DNA from 2 places in the Paenibacillus sp. FSL H3-0329 genome. Region 1 is predicted to be linked to the other one. Evidence: riboswitches for the same ligand, from Rfam matches in the RefSeq annotation. Region 1 holds a riboswitch; the other holds the start of a gene.
What was found. Region 1 has a riboswitch for S-adenosylmethionine ahead of metA (homoserine O-succinyltransferase). Riboswitches for the same ligand answer to the same signal wherever they lie in the genome.
Positions count from the first base shown of each region.

Region 2: another riboswitch for S-adenosylmethionine. It lies ahead of NSQ66_RS25280 (methionine ABC transporter ATP-binding protein); the one in region 1 lies ahead of metA (homoserine O-succinyltransferase).

Region 1 is NZ_CP150150.1:1,963,508-1,970,958, reverse strand. Features, by position in the region: gene mqnC (cyclic dehypoxanthinyl futalosine synthase) at 404-1,540, opposite strand; gene NSQ66_RS08425 (PLP-dependent transferase) at 2,168-3,340, opposite strand; gene metA (homoserine O-succinyltransferase) at 3,377-4,297, opposite strand; SAM riboswitch class I at 4,413-4,542, opposite strand; gene corA (magnesium/cobalt transporter CorA) at 4,940-5,875, shown strand; gene NSQ66_RS08410 (HRDC domain-containing protein) at 5,962-6,978, opposite strand; gene NSQ66_RS08405 (ROK family protein) at 7,189-7,451, opposite strand, start outside.
Region 2 is NZ_CP150150.1:5,721,343-5,728,793, forward strand. Features, by position in the region: gene NSQ66_RS25275 (methionine ABC transporter permease) at 1-485, opposite strand, end outside; gene NSQ66_RS25280 (methionine ABC transporter ATP-binding protein) at 485-1,501, opposite strand; SAM riboswitch class I at 1,604-1,739, opposite strand; gene NSQ66_RS25285 (Cthe_2314 family HEPN domain-containing protein) at 1,842-2,576, opposite strand; gene NSQ66_RS25290 (COX15/CtaA family protein) at 2,732-3,715, opposite strand; gene NSQ66_RS25295 (thioredoxin family protein) at 3,818-4,162, opposite strand; gene NSQ66_RS25300 (polysaccharide biosynthesis protein) at 4,241-5,869, opposite strand; gene NSQ66_RS25305 (DUF456 family protein) at 5,896-6,381, opposite strand; gene NSQ66_RS25310 (Cof-type HAD-IIB family hydrolase) at 6,440-7,207, opposite strand; gene NSQ66_RS25315 (penicillin-binding transpeptidase domain-containing protein) at 7,284-7,451, opposite strand, start outside.

The DNA.
Region 1 (7,451 bases):
AAAAGGCGTACTCCACACCAACCTTAGTTTGTGTAGTTAACCTTAGTTCATAATGTTCGTATACCTCAGCTCTATGGACACTAATGCTCTTATACGCCACATTTTCCGATATCCCCCATGCTATCGGACCACACAGTCGCTATTGCGCTAAAAACCAGCCTATATGAGGCTCTTTTCAAGGATACCGTCGCTGGGGTCGAACACCTGCTCAAAAGACGCTGAATTTACGAATTAGGTCCGCTGGGTCCATACGCCTAACGGATGATATAACAAGCGAAGATTCAGATGTGTTCTGCAATGAGGCTTGCTAATGATCGTAATCCTAACCTTACAAAAAAACGCTTGATGCTCATTAGTCCACTGAAGGATTAACAAGCATCAAGCGTTGATTAATTAATATATATTAGTTCTGCATTACAAAATCATTATCAATCTTCGCATTAGGATCATCGAACACCCGCAGAATATCATAACGTGTATTCCGCTGCGCTGGAACTTTGCCTGCTTCGCGAATCAGCTGAGTAATCGACTCGATGTTTACCTTGTAAGTCGCACCCGCCGAAGATACTACGTTCTCTTCAATCATTGTGCTGCCGAAATCGTTGCAGCCATATTGCAAGGAGAGCTTGCCGACCTCTGGTCCCATAGTGACCCATGAAGATTGGAAGTTCTTAATATTATCCAGCACAAGGCGACTGATCGCCACCGTCTTCAGATACTCCTCAGGCGTTTGTCTGTCCAGCTTCAGGTTGGTATTGTCCGGCTGGAATGTCCATGAGATAAAGGCCAAGAAACCTTCAGAATCATATTTGTTGGCAATACACTCATCCTGAGCCTCACGCACACGTAGTAAGTGCAAAGCACGTTCCTCCATACTTTCCCCAAGCCCAATCACCATTGTCGCTGTGGTATTCATACCCACTTTATGTGCCGTCTGCATTACATCCATCCACTCGCGCCACGAGCCTTTTAGTCGGCTGATTTTGCGGCGTGTACGGTCATCAAGAATTTCTGCGCCTCCGCCTGGCAATGAATCCAGACCCGCAGCATGAATTTCACGAACCACTTGTTCCAGTGGTAATCCTGATACTTCTTTCATCTTCATAATCTCCGCAGGAGAGAAGGAGTGCATTGTAATCTCAGGGAACCGTTGCTTAATTCCGCGCAGTATATCTGTATAGTAGCTAAATGGAAGGTTAGGATTAGTTCCACCTTGCATAAGAATTTCTGTACCATTAACAGCAATTGTTTCAGCAATTTTTTGATAAATCGCCTCATCTGGCAGCACATAGCCTTCATCCGAGCCTGGTCTGCGGTAAAAAGCGCAAAAACGGCAGTACACATCACATACATTCGTATAGTTAATATTACGGCCAATTACAAATGTGGCTAACGGGTCCGGGTGCCAGCGTTCCATAATAGTGTTTGCAGCAGCACCCATTTTCTCAATTTCGTTGCTCTCGAATAGTCGGATGGTATCTTCCAATTGGAGACGGTCGCCCCGCAGGGCTTTATCCAAAATAAGATCTATCGCACTCATCGTTCGCATCCTCCTTTTAAACCCTTAGGGATATGGTAGATTCACAAAATCACAAGAAAAAATAACGTTGTCGTCCTTTAGAGATAACAACCGTTTCTCGTAGTAACATAAGGATAAAGTAAGTATGTAACTTATACCTTATATTTTAATAAATGAACAGTTCATTTCCTCATCGTATCACAATCTGAACAGCTTGAAAAACTTTTTACTTTCTCAGCAAGATACCATCCAGCAGAAAGAGTCCTTACATTGCTGCCTGCACCCGTTGAATCAAAATTCCCTGAGGCTGTCGGACACAGATGACGTTATTTGCAAGTTTTTAGCCTTTAGAGCATAGTTATGGACTCCAGTGATGCTATTCCATGAAAAGAGCCTCATGAAAGCTGTTTTTTAGCGCAATAGCTGCTGTGGAGTCCGTTAACATTCCAAATGTGGAATAATGCTGCGTTTAAGGTCAGCTGTGTCCAATAGCGAAAAGTCCAAAAAGAAGAGCTATCCCAGCAGCCAATTCCCGGCTTATGAGACAGCTCTATTTCATCCTCAGTCTAACACCAGTTCTAAATCAACGGTGAGATAGATCCTCGATATTTCCCAGCAATTCGGTGCCGATCTGGGTTGCCGTTACTTTTACTTCGTTTCGATTTCCGCCCGCGCAGCCTCCAAAGCATGACCCAGATCAGCAATTAGATCCTCCGCATGTTCAATGCCCACCGAGAAGCGCAGCAACCGATCATCTACACCCACCGCATTCCGAATTTCCACAGGAATGTCCGCATGCGTCTGTACTGCAGGATAGGTCATTAACGATTCAACCCCGCCGAGGCTCTCAGCGAAGGCTATAAGCCGGATATGACGAAGCAGAGGTTCTACGTATCTGGCATCTTTTAATTTGAAAGAAAAAATTCCGGTATTGCCCGAGGACTGGCGATTCTGAATTTCATATCCCGGATGATCCGGCAGGCCTGGATGGAACACTTCCGCAATCGCCGGGTGCTCTTGTAGATAGCGGGCAATTGCTAGTGCATTACTCTCGTGCCGTTCCATACGCAGAGCCAGTGTCTTCATGCCTCTCATCAGCTGATAACTGTCTGTTGGCCCAAGCACAGCGCCAATAGAGTTATGTAGAATCGCTATTTCAGCGGATAATTCAGCCCCTTTAGATACAATAAGACCAGCAAGTATATCATTGTGTCCGCCCAAATATTTGGTAGCACTATGGACTACAATATCCGCACCTAATTCCAGAGGACGCTGGAAAAATGGAGTCAGCAGTGTATTGTCTACAATTGTGAGCAGCCCATGATGACGAGCCCAAGTAGCAACGGCTGCAATATCCGTAACCATCATCAAAGGATTCGTTGGCGTTTCAATAAATATCGCCTTTGTATTTGGAAGACGGGAAGCCTCAAGCGCATCCAAATCATTCGTATCTACATAGGAAGCAGTGATTCCAAACTTGGACATAATTCGTTCCAACAAACGATAGGTCCCGCCGTAAAGATCCAGCGAAACGATCAAGTGATCGCCTTGCCCAAACAGGGTAAATATGGTTTGAATAGCCGCCATCCCAGAGCTACAGGCAAAACCTGCATCACCAGACTCCAATTCCGCAGCCGCATTCTCCAGTACGGAACGGGTCGGACTTTTGGTACGGCTATAATCGAAACCTGTGCTCTGCCCAAGCTTCGGGTGACGGAATGCCGTAGCATTATAGATAGGAAAATTAATGGCTCCGGTAGCCGGATCTTCTTGTGAACCTATTTGTGCCAGTCTGCTTTCAATCCTAAGTTTGTCGTCCATGATAAATGCCTCCTAAATTATAATGTAGCGCTGATCTTAATAAACAATCGGGTCGATATCGTAAGGTGTCTCTTGATATACATAGTAATTGAGCCAATTAGAGAATAATAAGTTGGCATGTGCACGCCACACTGCAGGAGGTGTCCGTTCTGGATCATCTTTAGGGAAATAGTGTTTCGGCAAGGCCATCTCCATGCCCCTCTCCAAATCACGATCATATTCCCATTTCAGGGATAGAGGATCGTACTCGGAATGTCCGGTCACAAATATTTGTTTGCCGTCGGTCGTAGCTACTAGATACATACCAGCTTCTTCGGATTCTGCCAGAATCTGCAGATCTGGATTGCTCTCAATATCTTCGCGGGAGACATCGGTATGACGGGAATGCGGTACATGGAATACCTCGTCAAAACCGCGCAGCAATTTAATGTTATTTTGATTAATCGTATGGGAGAATACACCAAAACATTTTTCAGGCAATGCCACTTTACGAACACCAAAATGATGATACAACCCTGCCTGTGCCGCCCAACAGATATGCATGGTCGAGGTCACATTATCCTTGCTCCATTCAAAAATCTCTTTTAGCTCTTCCCAATAGGATACTTCCTCAAACTCCATTTGCTCTACGGGTGCTCCTGTAACAATAAGGCCATCCAAACGGCGGTGGCTGATCTCGTCAAAAGTTTTGTAAAAGCTTCTCAAATGCTCAGCAGAAGTATTCTTAGAAGTATGTGAGCGTGGATGCAGCAAGGTAACATCAACTTGCAGCGGTGAATTTCCTATTAAACGCAGCAATTGAGTCTCCGTCGTTTCTTTAGTCGGCATGAGATTCAGAATAGCAATCCTTAGTGGACGGATATCCTGATGGAAAGCCAAACTATCATCCATCACAAAAATATTTTCTCCGGATAGTACTTCTTTTGCTGGTAAACTGTCGGGAATTTTAATTGGCATTGTCTTTCCACTCCTTAACTGTATTTAGGTTATGTTGTCACATCGCGGCTTTCTGAACAATAAAAAGACCTTTCTCGGAAAACGAGAAAGGTCATATCTACAGTCATATGCGCCTCTCTCATCTGCCAGAAACTTTTGGACGGGGTTTAGTCGTCAGCAAAGTTCCGCAAGAATTAGCACCGTGCGTTCACACGCCGGTTGCCGGGTTTCATAGGGCTAGTCCCTCCACCTGCTCTTGATAAGATTTAGCTGTATTCAATTAAATTTCTTTAAAATTTACTTTAAATCATGAACCTCCTTTTCGTCAAGTCCATACAATGCTGAAGTAGCCTTAAAGTAACAATAAATTTGCTTGAAAGAGGCATACTCCGTTGTTATACTAGACAAGTATTTCATACCTGAACGAAAAGAAGAGGTGAGAAGAAGAATGGAAGGCGACCCGAGCTCGCAATTAAGTGTACAAAATGAGCAACCACACAGGATAATCATCAGCTTGCCGGCGGCGGGAGCAGTTCTTCTTCATGCCCTCGAATCGTCATTCGGCCTCTTGTATTGATTGTAACGCCGGCCAAGCTGATTTTTTTCTCTGTGCTTAATTAGCAGTCCCTGGTGAAGACCCGGGGATAGAAGGAGTGGAATCAGATGAAAATCCGGCTGGTGAATGCAGGGGTTTTTACACCTATTGATGAAATTGATGAAACATTGACACCCCCAACAGAAGGGTTCTATTGGATTGATGCAGATGTGGAGGATTTGGAGCTGCTTCAGCCCCTGTTCAACCTGCATGATCTCGCTGTTGAGGATTGCCTTAGTGAAGAGGATCAACGTCCAAAGATCGAAATATACGAAAGTCATTACTTTATTGTTGTAAACAGCATCCGCTTTGATGATGAGGAAATTTTCCTGCGGGCACTCAATATATTCTTGGGCAGACATTATATTATTACTGTAACGAAACAAAAGATCCACGAGCTGCGCATCCTGAAGCCCATGTTATGGGAGCAAGAGGTTAGCGAACCAGACCAATTCCTTTACCTGCTTATCGACCTTGTCGTAGATAATTATTTCTCCGTAGGTGACCGAATTGAAGCCCGGATTGAGAAGCTTGAAGAGGATATCCTAATGCATACCAAGAAATCTCATCTGAGTGAGATTATCGGTCTGCGAAGTGAGATCTTATGGTTAAAGAAGATGCTGGGACCACAGAAAGAGGTTATCAATACCCTGAACAAAAAAGACCTCCGTCTGATTGATGATCAGCTGCAGAAGTATTTTAGCGACATTTATGAAAATGCAGTTAAAATATCCGAAACCTTTGAGACGTACCGCGATCTCATGGGCAACTTACGTGAGGCCTACCAATCCAGTATCGCCAACCGCGCCAATGAAATTATGAGAGTATTTACCGCGATTACAACGATATTCATGCCTTTGACCGTAATTACCGGAATCTATGGGATGAACTTTGATCATATGCCTGAGTTGCATACGAAATACGGCTATTTTGCCGTTATAGGTCTAATGTTGACGTTAGGCTGTGGGATGCTGTATGTATTCCGCAAGAAAGAATGGCTATGAAAATAAACGGACGAATAGGCAAGACGAAGGCCCTTTAACCCTATGGTGTAAGGAAGCCTTCGTCTTTTTGATATGAGGAAAAGCTACTAGAAACTGGTCGCCACGCCCACTTTAGGAGCTTGCTCCCGCCGGAAACGAATGCGGATCAGCCGCAGACGTTCATAATAGCTATCCAGCCCTTCTGCTGCTGAAAAATCCTCCCCATACACCTTATGCAGCACTGGCTTTAGAAAAAGATCTCCTGCCTCTACATAGGCATTCCATATCGCTTCCTGTTCATTCTGCGGCATATTTTTCAGTTCTACCTCGATCAGTTTCTCCACGCAATAACCTTCTCTTTCCAGCTCCTCTACCGCTTCAATCAGTTCGCGACGGTTCACTCCACTGTTCACCTTAAGCTGTTCTAACCCTAACCCATTCTCGATCCCTTGCAGCAGAATTCGCCGTAATCGCAGTCTTTCTAGCTGTTTCTTATATTTGACCTCTTTCTGTTTATAGAGCCAGGATACAAAAGAGTCCTCCTCAATTTCTTGGTGAACCCAATTCAAAGGAAAGGAATGCTCCCTTGCAGCCGTAGAGGTTATAGCCAACCAATCCGTGCCATATTGGGCTACCTTTCCTTCCCCTACACCAGGGATCTGCAGCAGCTCCTCTGGTGTATGCGGCAAGAAAGTGCTTATCAAACGTAACAAACGATTGCTGGCAAGAATGTAAGGGGCTTTCCGTTCACTAGAAGCTCGGCTGCGGCGCCAAGCACATAACTCCTCATAAATAGCTTCGTTCCCATTATATTCACTGTAATATTGCAGCCTTAGCTGCTCCTGATTGCGCCCAGTAAGGCCGTCTTCTTCATGAAATACGCCATCAATCAACGGCCGATAGCCATCCCCCATCTTCACCGCCAGCTCATGCCTGTAAACACAGAGCATTTCATTCCAAGAACCACCCGCATACCACAAATGCTCCTGCGTCTCCTCACCGTCTGAAAAATCACGCCAGCCCAGGCTCCACACTCCTTCTTCCTCTCCAATCCATAGCTGAGCGAACACCTCTTGATCCACCCCAGATATTCTGGATAAGCGATTCATAAATACAATTTGCATATTCATCCCTGCCTTTCTAGTCTTCAGCAAGCACTATACCTACCGGGTCTGAGCTACTCTTCGCTGGTGTGAATCCCACACTGTCAGACTCGGAAAACGCAAAAAAGCACCACTCTCACGATAAACGTGAAAGAGGTGCTCCCTCATTAAATGCTATACTGTTAGATCCTACAATACCATATATTTCCTAACAGTCAATATCTTTTTATACTAGTTTCTTGCCAAAGCTAAGGTTGCCAGTCCAATCGCACCTGCAAGTCCTGCATTATCTCCAAGCTGCGGTGGCACAACGTAATTATCAATATCGGTATTGAGCGCTGGATGCTGAACATAACCTTTAAGCAGCTCCTGCAGCTTGGTACGGATTAGCGGGAACAAGTGGCTTTGCTTCATGACCCCACCGCCCATTACGATTTTTTCGGGAGACAGAATCAGCACGTAATTCATAAGTGCATGTGCAAGATAATGAGCTT
Region 2 (7,451 bases), 3.1 Mb from region 1:
TAGGAGACCAGTGTAACCAGTGTGATCGTAACTCCAGCTAGCAGACCTGGACGAGCTTCTGGCAAAAGAACACGCATAACGATTTGGTTCGTCGATGCTCCCATACCTTGTGCGGCTTCGATGACTCCGCGGTCTACCTCTCTTAACGACGTCTCTACCAAACGGGCAAAAAACGGAGCTGCACCAATCACCAGAGGTGGAATCGTACCGAGTACACCAATGGAGGTTCCAACAACGGCTTTGCTGAAAGGAATTAGAGCCACCATCAAAATGATAAAGGGTACGGAACGTAGGATATTTACAAGTAATGATAAGACCGAGTAAGTTACTCTGATTACTATACTATTCGATTTCCCCCATAAATACAATAGAATTCCGAGTGGTAAACCAAGAATAATTGTGAACAATCCGGAAAAAAATATCATTTTTATAGTAGCAACCGTAGCATCCATCATTTCTTGCCAATTTAGATCTGCAAAATTCATTACGAAATCACCTCCACATCAAGGCCTTGAGCAATTAGTCTGGAGATCGTTACAGCAATTGCCTCAGCTGGCCCTTCAAACCGCACAATCATCTGTCCATAAGGCACATCTTTAATCGTTGAGATGGTACCATGTAAGATTGCAAAGCTCACACCCGTATCACGCACGACATCGGATAGTGCCGAGCCGTAAGTTTTTTCTCCGAAAAAAGTAATTTTGACAGCTTGAGAGTTATCCCCGGCAGCAGCATCAAGCGCCACTCGAAGAGGCCCTTCATTCTGTGTCTCACTGCGGATGAAATCGCGTGTAACCTCATGCTGCGGCTTGAGAAATACCTCTGTAACTTTGCCTTGTTCAACAATCCCACCACCATGTATGACCGCGACACGGTCGCAGATACTCTGGATTACATGCATTTCATGCGTGATCAGCACAATGGTCAAATGGAATCTTTTATTAATATCAAGCAGCAGCTTAAGAATGGAATCCGTTGTCTGGGGATCAAGCGCAGAAGTGGCCTCGTCACACAGCAGTACATCAGGGTCACTGGCTAGTGCCCGGGCGATGCCGACCCGCTGCTTTTGTCCTCCAGATAACTGAGAAGGATACTTATCTGTATGTTCTTCAAGCCCAACTAGAGCGAGCAGATCTTTCACTTTTGTATCAATAGCTGTTCTAGATGTACCTGCAAGTCGCAGTGGAAAGGCAATATTATCATACACAGTCGCCGAAGAAAGCAAATTGAAATGTTGAAAAATCATCCCAATCTTGCGCCGCTGTTCCTGTAATTGACCTTGGTTAAGGCTAGTGAGTTCAACACCGTCTACCCAGACCTCACCTTCTGTCGGACGTTCCAACAGATTAATGCAACGGATCAATGTACTTTTCCCCGCTCCAGAGTGGCCGATGACTCCGAATATTTCACCTTTCTCGATGGACAGATTCAATCCAGAAAGCGCTGTTGCCGCATTACTCCCTTTTCCATAAACCTTTGTTATCCCTTTTAGATTAATCAACTCTCGTCGCCCCCCCTTTATATTTCACTTATTCTATACAAAAAAACCTCCAACGATCGATGCAGATCGCAAGAGGCTCTGTGGGTTTATTAAGACAATGCCTTCTCATCTGCCAACGACCGCAACCTGCGCCATTGTAGGAATTAGCACCATGACATTTGTACAACGCTTCCCGCGCTGGATACAAATCGGTTGCCGGGCTTCATCGGGCCTATCCCTCCGCCGCTCTCGATAAGATAAAGTTATGAAATTATATTTTTTCTGAAATCGTACATACTTTAATGCAAGCATAAGTATAGTGAGTTTATCGATTTTTGTCAAAAGGAAATATATTGAACGATTACGATTTTATGCTCTTTGCCCTGCTTATTTCCTTACGCAGCTGTTCATTGCTGTAGCTGAATGCCGCGATTAATGTCTTACAGTTCATTTCGAGCGATTGTTTTAAATCCTCAAGATGGCTATCCAGATCCTCGAGCTGAATTTTATCATGCAGACCTTGATGCCGCTGCCACAGATCATCCTGCATTTCAGAATTCATATAATGAATTTCAGCATTTCTGCGCTTGCGTAAATTCTCCAATGGATCGCGGTAGGAGTTCTTGATCTGTTCCAGTTGATCCGCTAATGCAGGATGCACATTCAATAATTGAAGCTGACGCAGCACTGTAAAGTAAGAAAAGTGCGTTTTTAATTTGGATGTTTTGAGATCATAAAAATGATTCAGTACCGTCCCAAGCTTGTCCAGAAGAGAGAAAACCCGGATAAAGCCATCTTTATAAAAATAAACATAACGTGCATAATCGCCCTGTTCCACCGGTGTCATATCATCCATATAACCCGCGATCACTAATTTCCGGTAAAAAGCGGCCGCGAACCAACTTTGCTCCAGTTCATCCAGAGAGGAAATCAGTCCACGTGTCCAAATCTCCAGCTTGCGGTATTCATGGTCATTATCCTCATGGGCACTCATTTCCTTGCGCAGCAATGCTGCAAAAGTGGCCATATTCTCCATCGCATCAGCCAACACACCACTGTTCTTTCGAGGCGGCTCTCCAAGTAATACCCGCAGCATATCCCAGTCCTCCTAAAGTTTTGTTCAGCGTCTGCTTCCATGGACTGCTTCGTACAAAACTCGCGACGTAAGCATCGGCCAATCAGCTCCACGATATACCGATTTCCACTTTATTATTCCGCGGGTGAAGCGCCTCTATCCACGGAGGGAATGTTCTACCAAGGCGGTGGAATCATTGGGTTCGTTACATTTTTTCCAGACACGACACTACCCGCACGATTTAGCTGCCAGACTCTTACACTCATATAACATAAGACACCAAACAAACTGGCAATCAGCAAAATATGAGCCAAAGCGGCAAATATGTACAATCTTTCATTATCTAGGGTGTAAACCACAGCCGCCCCACTAAACACCTGCATCAAGCATAACAGCACTGCAGCTACACCTAGCGCTCTAAGCTCTGGATAATCCTTATGTTTCCAAAATGCTAAATGCCCAAGCAGCGCAGTAAGCATGAATAAGAGCAAAGCCGCAATCCGATGCGTAAAAACAACACCTACACCTCCAGAAAGCTCCGGAACCCATTCTCCATTACAAAGCGGCCATCCCGAACACCCGCCCTGTGAATCCGTATGACTTACAAAGGCTCCAATATACACGACAATATAAGAATAGATGGCAGTAAAACAAGTTAAATTGCGAAAAGCCTTACTTACGGGCTTCTTTTGAGCTTCCAACGTATGATCATATTCGCGCGATTCATGCCATCTCTTGGTTCCAAGAGCCAACATCATAGCGCTCGAAAAGGCGATCAAAGAAAAACCCATATGCAGCGCCATTACAGCAGCAGATTGAGATTTAATTACTGCAAGCGCTCCCATACCACCTTGAACGATGACGAATAATAAAGTCATAAATGCATAGCCCAGCAAATCGCGCCGAGTACGGGCATAACGCCAAAAAGCAAACATCGAGGCAAGTGAGAATAACCCTGCCAAACCGCTAAACAAGCGATGGGTGTATTCAATCATCGAGCCTATAGTATAAGCCGGAATTAATTTCCCATGACAGAGCGGCCATTCATTTCCGCATTCCAAGCCCGATCCAGTCTTCGTCACTACCGCTCCTCCGAGTACAGCGAGGAACATGATAAGGCAAGTAAGATAACTAAGCCATTTCAACTGATTTGTCGTCAAAAATATCACCCGCAGTTTTTAGTAATGAAGAAGCAGCCAGACTTATATTTCAAAAAACCACCGCTTTTGCACAAACAGGCGAAAGCGGTGGTTCCTTAGGAATTACTTTTGAAGGCTTTGATGCACTTGGACCGCTTTATCAAGGAAATTTTCAATCTCTTCACGGGATTTGCGCAATTTATTAACGAATCTAACCAATTCCCGTCCATCCGAATATGCGACGAAGCTTGGAATACCCATAATATTTTGTTCTTGGCTAACATCGCCCACGGCATCAACATCTACCTCAACCAGTGTAAGGCGGTCTGCATAAGCCTGCTCTACCTCTGGGATAAAAGGATCGATAAATTTGCAATCCGAGCACCAGTCAGCCTTGAAGATGGCCACTGTTAATCGAGGTGATTGAATGGCTACCTGAAATTCAGCAGGAGAACTAATTTTGTCCATGATTTACTCAGTCCCTTCTTCAATATCTGTCTATTTTCTACTCTTTAAGTGAAGCAAAATGCAGGGTAGAAGTCAAACCTATTCTCTCATACGAACACGTGCAGGCTGTAACTTCATCAGCGGATTCAATAATTTTTGCAGCGCCCGCGGATAACTGGAGATTTCCTGTTTAGTCAGCACGCCCAGCACAATAAGCAGTACTAGATAAATAACAACAACTGCTGCTCCTACAACAAGACAAGTGATCAGAAACGCCAAACGTGCCGGCATCAGATCTGTTAACAGAATCCCAGCCTCATTCAAGCCATAACCAATCCCGCCGGACACAAGTACCGCAATCGCGAAACCGCCCCAACGTTTGCCCATAATTTCAAAAGGCACGATCGATTTCAGCATGCGTAAGTTAAGCAAAGTAATGACCACGAAACAAAGTGCTGTTGCACCGATGATTCCGTAGATGCCAAATACCTTACTAAGTAATAAGCTTGCCACTAATTTTACAATAATACCCGCTAACACATAATACATGGAAATTCGCGATTTGCCCATACCTAACAAAATAGAGTTCGTTGTCATCATCGTAATCTGAAAGATCGTTCCTAAAGTAAGCATGGCTACGATACCACTGCCATCTAAACTGGCGAACAATAATCCATTTACAGAATAAGCAGCTGCTACAAGCGCCAATACAATCGGCATCCCTGTCAAAATAGAAATCCGCAGAGCAAGCGTTATCTGCTTTTTCAAATGCCCCTCATCACGGCGGGCATAGGCAGCCGAAATGATCGGAATCAATGAAGTTCCAAGTGCGATAGCTAGAACAGGTGGAATGCCCGCTACACTCTGAGCACGATTGGATAAAATACCTAGCGCTGAAGTGGCACTATCCCTACCTATCTGATCAATCAATAATCGTACCGTAAGAGAAGTGTCAATTACATTCACAACCGGAATCGTAAGGGAAGACAGCACAATGGGAATAGACAGTGTAAAAATATCCTTGTAGATACCCCAAATCGGTAATTTTTGAGCAGTATCATAATTCAATCCTAATTGCTTGTCCTCACGGCGAAGTTTGACTGCAAAATAAATCATTACGCCAAACGCCGCGATACTACCGATCACGCTACCAAAGGATGCTCCCGCAGCAATTGTAGTGTTGCTATAACCTTGATGTAATAAAATATAAGCCAGCAAAATAGCGGTCAGTACGCGAGCGAATTGCTCCACGATCTGAGAAATCCCACCTGCCATCATATTGTTGCGGCCTTGAAAATATCCACGCATCATCGCTATTGCCGGAAAAAGCAGCAGCGCAGGCGCAATAGCTTTTATCGCCATCGCCGATTCAGGGACATCAGCAATATGAGTTGCATAAAATGGAGCCCCTATGTACAGCAAGACAGTCATAAACACCCCTGCAGCCACTGAAAACAGCAGTGCAGCATGATACACTTGTCTCGCCTCTTCAGGACGATTCAAGGCGTATCGTTCAGAGACCATTTTGCTGAGTGTACTTGGAATCCCAGCGGTGGCTACGGTTAGAAGCATTAAATAGATATTGTTAGAAACTCCGAACGATGCTCTCCCCACACCGTCAAAGATATGGTCCAGCGGCACCCGCTGGACAAGCCCGAGTACCCTTGCCACCAAAGCTGCAGCAGCAAGGATAAGCGTGCCTTTAACAAAAGACTCTTTCTTGGACAAACTCTTTCCCCTTCTTCACTGTTAAATTAAAACCGGGCGACCCATATAAAAAAGAGGACGACCATAATTACCTGCAACACGATTTTGACCAAGGTGCTGCTAAATAAGCCGAGTATGGAGCCAACACTTACCTTAGCAGCTTTAGAAGGTGAAGATCCCACGATCAATTCTCCAATAAAAGCCCCTAGAAATGGCCCAATGATAAGACCAAAAGCCGGGATAACAAAAGGTCCCAAGATCAGCCCGATCGTGCTCCCGATAATCGATGAACGTGAGCCGCCAAATTTTTTGACACCCCACGCTCCTACAACATAATCAGCAACAAAAAGAACTACAACAATCAGTGTTTGAATAATCCAGAACCAAACCCCAAAGGGCTCAAAAGAAAAGAACCAGCCGTATACAAAAAAGGCAAGATAGATCGCTAACGCACCCGGCAGTATGGGATACACAGCCCCTGCCAATCCTACAGCAAACAAAACAATGATAAGAATCCAACCCAGGATCGTCAATTCCTTAACCTCCTACTAGCATAATGCTCCATGGATTCACTTCGCAGTACTGCTTTTATTATTTGCTGCCTACAGAGGCTGCAGCTTCGGTAAAGATATACTTTTGGATGACCTCGGCAATCCCGTCTTGATTATTGGTCGCCACCACAACATCAGCCTCTTGTTTAACCGTCTTTTGCGCGTTGCCCATGGCAACCCCAAGTCCAGCCTGCTGGATCGCCGCCAGATCGTTAAGGCTGTCGCCCACAGCTACAACTTGCGACATTTCTATTCCCAGCAGCTTGCAGACTTCCTTTATTCCTGCTGCCTTATTCACGCCTAGAGGATTAATCTCCAGATTGTGCGGAGAAGAGTTCGTAATCTCCAGTCCACCCATATCTTGAAGACGAAGCAACAGCTTATGGCGAAGCTCATCATCTTCAGTGTGATAACCGAACTTAAGCCATTCTCTACCCGTTACATCCCCATCCCAGTTATCCTGTTTGAGAACTTCGTCCAGAGAATAAGCCCAGAACCAGATGTCATCTGCTTTTGCAAGATCATACATTTCTTGTACCAGCTTGGGATCCATTAGCGATCTCCGGTATATTTCATGTGGCGCTCTCCACACCTCACTGCCGTTCACAGTGATCATCGGTGTCTCTAAACCTAGCTGCTCTGCATAGGGTAAGGCACTTACAAATGCCCGGCCTGTCGACAGACAGACATGAACGCCTGCGTTGACCGCCTTTTGAATCCATTCCACCGTTGTGGGTGTAATTATCTGTTCATCATTCAGTAGGGTTCCATCCATATCCAATGCAAGCAGGCGGTATTTGGCAATCATTTGCCACCCCTCCATTCTTGTATGCTCTCTATTGAGAAGCTGTTTTTTTTTTTAAATCTTAGCCATAGGGTCAGAGTTACTCGGTACCTGTAGTCTCTCCCTCCTTCGCATTATCATTAGTATTATTGCCAGACTGGAGACTTTTCTTTGGAACTCCATCAAGCCCATATTCCCAATCATAGGCATCAAATATTTTACGTGCGACTGGTGCCGCACTTTGTGAACCAAAGCCACCTTCAGGGAT